DNA from 2 places in the uncultured Anaerofustis sp. genome. Region 1 is predicted to be linked to the other one. Evidence: riboswitches for the same ligand, from Rfam matches in the RefSeq annotation. Region 1 holds a riboswitch; the other holds the start of a gene.
What was found. A riboswitch is a leader RNA that binds a small molecule or an ion and turns the genes downstream of it on or off. The one in region 1 is predicted to bind lysine.
Positions count from the first base shown of each region.

Region 1 (3,221 bases):
ACAGAACAGTGCATCGCACATAGGTAAAATATCAAGCTGTTTTTTAATTGCAGTCTTGATATCTCCGCTGAAAAATGCGTCTGTAAGCTCAACACAAGTTTTAGGGATTATATTTGAACAAGTTGAAATAACGCCGTCTCCGCCCAAAGAAAGTACAGGCATGATTTGGTCGTCATTTCCGGAGTAGAGTTCAACATCATCAGGGATATCTTTCATAATCCTTGCTACCTGAGATAAATCTCCGCTTGCTTCTTTAAAAGCTTTTACATTTTTTATCTTAGTAAGCTCTATTGCAAGAGAAGCGGAAATATTTTTCCCTGTCCTTGAAGGTACATTGTAAACGATAATAGGTACATCTATTCTGTCACTTATATATTCATAGCTTTTATAAATACCTTCATCGCTTGATTTATTGTAGTAAGGGTTATTTATTAAAACAGAATCCGCACCTCTTTTTGCGGCAAGTTCCGTAAGCTCCAGTACATGTTGTGTATTGTTTGTTCCCGTTCCTGCAATAAAAGGAACTCTTCCAGCTATGACTTCGTTACTTACTCTGAATATTTCATCTTTCTCTTTATCGGTAACAGTAGGAGATTCTCCTGTGGTACCGCATATAACGAGACCGTTTATCCCGCTTTCTATCTGGTCGTTGATAAGTGTTTCGAGAACATTTAAATCGACCTTATTATTTTCATCAAACGGCGTAACTAACGCCGTAGCAACACCTTTAAGAATTGACATATTAGTTTTCCTTTCCGAAGAAATTTTCTTTAATCAAATACTCGGCAATCTGTACAGTGTTTGAAGCCGCACCTTTTCTGATATTATCACCTACACACCATAGGTTCATACCGCTTTCCACAGAGAAGTCTCTTCTAATTCTGCCTACATATACTTCATCATTACCCGCAGCGTCCAAAACCGTAGGATATTCGGAAACAGAAATATCGTCTTTTACAATTACTCCGGGAGCATTTTTAAGAAGTTCTCTGGCTTCATCTACATCAAACGGTTTTTCAAATTCAAGGTTTATGCTTTCGCTGTGTCCTACAAATACTGGAACTCTTACCGTAGTAGCTGTAACTTTGATGTCATAATCTCCAAGTATCTTATGAGTTTCATTTACCATTTTAAGTTCTTCTTTTGTATATCCGTTATCGGTAAAATCATCTATATGAGGAAGACAGTTATATGCTATTTGTACAGGGTAAAATTCGTTTTTACCGCCTTTTACACCTTCTTCCAAATCCTTTATACCTTTGATACCTGAGCCTGCAACAGCCTGATATGTAGAATAGATTACTCTTTTAATTTTATATGCATCATGAAGAGGTTTTAAAACAACCATCGCCTGAATAGTAGAACAGTTAGGATTTGCTATGATACCTTTAGTCTTAAGCGCATCCTTCGGATTTACTTCGGGAACTACCAAAGGTACTTCCTCATCCATTCTCCACTGAGATGAATTATCTATAACCACAACATTGTTCTTTGCGGCTATTGGAGCAAATTTTTTACTCGTTCCTCCTCCTGCAGAAAAAAGTGCAAAATCTATATCTTTATCAAAAGAATGTTCATTCAATTCTTCGACTGTATATTCCTTACCTCTGAATTCAACTTTTTTACCGGCAGAGCGGCTTGACGCCATAGGGTAAAAATTATCTACGGCTATATTACTCTCCTCTAAAACTTCAATCATTTTTTGTCCTACAACACCGGTTGCACCCGCAATCGCTACATTGTATTTTCCCATATTATTCCTCCTAAGTGTATTTTTTATAGTGTTATAAAAAATAAAAGCCGACAAAGCGACTCTAATACACAAAAAAATTAGTATTTGTGAATAGCACTCCATCTAAGCGATGACAGTCTCAATGCTCTTAACATTAAGCCCGGAAATCTAAACGGTAAAATATAAACTTCCTCGGCAGATTTTCCTTTCAACCATTCTTACCTGCATTTACCTGCATCAAATGATTTACTGATAAAATCCGCGCCTCTATCTTAACACTACTTATTGATTTTTAATCTTTCTTTATTATAGAGGGAAAAGACTATTTATGCAAGTATTTTATAACACTTTTGCCATATTTAAAGTAATTTATATGGTTATCATTATATAATGATTTTTATAAGTCTTTTAAATGGTTTTTATGTGTTTGATTAAATGAATATATGAAGAAAAGTAAGGGGCGCGAAATCTGCTTTAGCAGGCGTAGTGCCCCGAAATAAAAAATACCAAGCAATAAAACACTTGATTTTTTTATGATACAAATTAAATTTTAACTTTTAACATCGGTACTGCAAGCAATATTTCCTCATCAGAACCTTTTTTTGCATCAAAAAGATATTCTTTTATGTCTATAAACGGTGCAAGGTGAGTGATCATTAACTTTTTAACATTCATGTCTACAGCTGTTTTTGCTGCCTCATAGGAACTCATATGAGTATTCCTATTTAATTTCTGACTGCTTATGAATGCACCGTCCAAAAGTGCGAAATCAACACCTTTTATAAATGTCTTTAAATTATCATTTACTATGCTATCCCCGCTGTAAACGAATGTTTTGTTATTATATTCAATCTTTGTCATAAAAGCAGATACGGGATGTTCGGTACTTAAAAATGATATCTTGATATCATCTAACTTCACTTCCATATTATCCTCTAATACTTTGACATCAAAACATTCCTCATCTTTAAATCTGTCAAATTCACTGATTGGACTATTCGGAGCATAAAGAGGTATCTTTTTATCTATAAGTTTCAAATAATATCTAAGTATAAACAAATCATTTATATGGTCTGCATGAAGATGAGATAATATTACCATATCTATATCTTCCATCTTACATATTTTTTGAAGATTTATGAGAGAACCCGCTCCCATATCCATCAATATTTTTTTATCATTTACTTCCATTAAATACGAACTTGTAGGACCGTCACTGCCTGAAATGGGTCCGTAGCATCCGAGTGTATTTAGTTTCATATTCTATTCCTTTCTACGATAATCAAAATTAACGAACGGGAGTATAATTGATTTCAGCATCTTCTTTTGTTGCTTCAAGTTTAAATATCACAGGTCTGAGCCCGTCATTGCAGCTGCATATCGCGACCCCCGGTTTTCTTATCCAGTCTCCGTAATAAAACAGTTCATCTCCATAGTTATGAGCTAGAGCAAACACATACTGATAAATCGCCTTCCAAGCTTCATCACA
Region 1 covers NZ_CALHFB010000050.1:93,075-96,295, forward strand. The annotation lists gene dapA (4-hydroxy-tetrahydrodipicolinate synthase) at 1-741, opposite strand, end outside; gene Q0516_RS09505 (aspartate-semialdehyde dehydrogenase) at 743-1,753, opposite strand; lysine riboswitch at 1,837-2,010, opposite strand; gene Q0516_RS09510 (MBL fold metallo-hydrolase) at 2,276-2,992, opposite strand; gene Q0516_RS09515 (TIGR04076 family protein) at 3,021-3,221, opposite strand, start outside.

Region 2 (3,221 bases), on a different contig from region 1:
AAATAAAAGATGATAAACCGTATATGGTTACGGTTACCATGAGGAATGTAAGTGATATCAAAACTAAGCAGGAGGCTCATAATCAGGCTTTGAAAGACGCCTATGAAATGGCAAGGAATGCTAATAATGCAAAGACGGATTTCTTATCCAGCATGTCTCATGACATAAGGACTCCTATGAATGCAATAATGGGAATGACGGTCATCGCTAAAAACAATAAGGATAACGCTGAAAAGCTTGATGATTGTTTGGATAAGATTGCGTCTTCTTCCAATCATTTGCTTGATTTAATAAATGATGTGCTTGATATGTCTAAGATCGAAAGCGGGAAAGTAACGTTAAATGAAGAGCCTTTGGATTTGGATGATATTATCGACGATGTATTAAATATTATTTTACCGGCTGCAAGGGATAAGCATATAGCCGTTGAATTGAAAAAAGAGATGCCCCATGCTTTTGTTCTTGGGGATGTTCTTCGTATCAATCAAGTATTTTTAAATATATTAAGCAATGCGGTTAAGTTTACTCCCGAAAATGGAAAAATAGATATTTTGATTAAAGAAATAGAGCCCGAGTATAAAAATTATTACAGTTATGAATTTAGATTTACAGATAACGGTATCGGGATGAGCGATGAGTTCATAAGTAAAATATTCACACCTTTTGCAAGGTCCGAAGAATCAGTTATTAAAAATGTAGAGGGAACCGGTCTTGGTATGTCTATCGTAAAGAATATAGTTGATATGATGAACGGCGAAATTTATGTTAAGAGTAAGCTTAATATTGGAAGTGAATTCACTGTTGTTCTTCATCTAAAGCCTCAGTCTGATATGAAAAGTAAAACAGTTAAAAAGGATAGTGTAGATAATAAAAATTACGATTTTAAAGGTAAGAAAATCCTTATTGTAGAGGATAATAAACTAAATATGGATATAGCTTTTGAAATAATCGGTTACACCGGGGCGAGTATAGAAAAGGCAGAGAATGGGAAAGAGGCTTATGAAAAATATATCATGAAAAAAGAGAATTATTATGATTTGATAATAATGGATATCAGGATGCCGATAATGAACGGATATGAAGCCACGGAAAAAATCAGAAATGCAGGAAGATCTGACAGTAAAACAGTTCCTATAATCGCAATGACGGCAGATGCTTTCAGCGATGATATAAGAAAAGCAAAAGAAGCGGGAATGAATGCTCATATAACCAAACCTTTTGACATCAATAAGCTAATGTCTGCTATGAATGAAATATTAAAATAAGAGGTATCATGCCTCTTATTTTTTAATTAATTGTAAATGATACTTATATTAAGTACCATAATCATTTAAAACTTGACAATAATCGATAAACATGGTAAAAATTAATAGTAAGTGTAAAATGATAGAGGTGCGGTGTTCATCAGTATTATATAATGGAATTGCGGTAATTTTATATAAGAAAGGGGATACTGCCGAAGGGGTTATTTTTACCGAAGAAATAAGTCCTGGTATATTATAGAATATGTAATGTACTGTCACAAAGATGTGGAGCGCTATCCTAAAGCAAATAATTGCCATAAATGCGTTTTACTTTTTTGTATGTCATTTATGGCTTTTTTAGTTGTTGGCAGCGTTTGACTAAAAATGATTTTTATATGTCTTTATTTTTTAATTAAGATAATTCATGAACGTAATGCTGCAAAGTATAAAAATTAAAGGGGTTTAATATGAAATCATCAAAGAAAAAGATCTATACCGGTCTTGCTAGTTTTATTTTTATTATAATGCTGGCTTTTCCGATTTTAGGTGCCGAAGCAAGTGAGGCAAAACCGGCTATGTACGCTACTATATGGTCATTACTTCCTCCTCTTATTGCGATCATACTTGCTTTGATCACCAAAGAAGTTTACAGTTCTCTGTTTATAGGTATTTTAATCGGAGGAGTGTTTTACGCAGGAGGACAATTTGAAGGAACTGTAACACACATACTTAATGACGGGATAGTCAAAGTATTATCGGATAGTTACAATGTGGGGATATTGATATTCCTTGTAATTCTCGGTGCAATGGTTGCACTCATGAACAAGGCGGGCGGTTCCGCCGCATTCGGTAACTGGGCAAGTAAACACATCAAAACCAGAGTAGGCGCACAGCTTGCAACAATCGCACTTGGGGTACTCATATTCGTAGACGATTATTTTAACTGTTTGACAGTCGGCAGCGTTATGCGTCCTATTACGGATAAACATAAAGTTTCCCGTGCAAAACTTGCATATCTTATAGATGCTACCGCAGCACCTGTTTGTATAATTGCTCCTATTTCTTCCTGGGCGGCAGCAGTTACGGGTTTTGTAAAAGGTGCAGACGGCTTTTCCATATTTATAAAGGCAATTCCATATAACTTTTATGCACTTCTTACTATAGTAATGATGATCAGCTTGGTACTTATGAAAGTGGACTTTGGTTCAATGAAGAAGCATGAAGATAATGCTTCAAAGGGAGATTTGCATTCTATATTAAATTCCGGATATGTCGATGAAGTTGAGGACGAAGTAAATGAAAAAGGTAGAGTAATCGACCTTGTGATACCTGTTTTGACTCTAATTGTCTGCTGTTTGATTGGGATGATTTACAGCGGAGGCTTCTTTGAAGGTACAAGCTTTGTAGAGTCTTTCTCTAACAGTGACGCTTCGGTAGGATTATCTCTTGGAAGTATGTTTGCTCTTGTAATAACCATTGCTTTATATGTATTCAGAAAAGTACTTAATTTCAGAGAATGCATGGATTGTATACCGGAAGGATTTAAAGCTATGGTTCCTGCAATCTTGATTTTAACATTTGCATGGTCATTAAAGGCTATGACAGACAGCTTGGGAGCCGGTGTATTCGTTGCAGACTTTGTTCAGCACAGTGCTAAAGGATTTATGAATTTCCTTCCTGCAATCATATTCTTGGTTGGCTGTTTCCTTGCTTTTGCGACAGGTACTTCATGGGGAACATTTGGTATATTGATACCTATAGTCGTTGATGTATTTGCAAATAATCCTACACTTATGATTATTTCCATTTCTGCTTGTATGGCAGGTGCAGTATGCGGAGACCACTGTTCTCCTATTTCAGATACTACTATCATGGCGTCAGCCGGGGCTAGGTGTAATCACGTCAACCATGTATCCACCCAGCTTCCTTATGCTATTACTGCGGCTGTAATATCTTTTGTAACTTACATAGTGGCAG
Region 2 covers NZ_CALHFB010000052.1:34,420-37,640, forward strand. The annotation lists gene Q0516_RS10465 (PTS transporter subunit EIIC) at 1-1,265, shown strand, start outside; lysine riboswitch at 1,380-1,548, shown strand; gene Q0516_RS10470 (Na+/H+ antiporter NhaC family protein) at 1,712-3,221, shown strand, end outside.
Region 2: another riboswitch for lysine. It lies ahead of Q0516_RS10470 (Na+/H+ antiporter NhaC family protein); the one in region 1 lies ahead of Q0516_RS09505 (aspartate-semialdehyde dehydrogenase).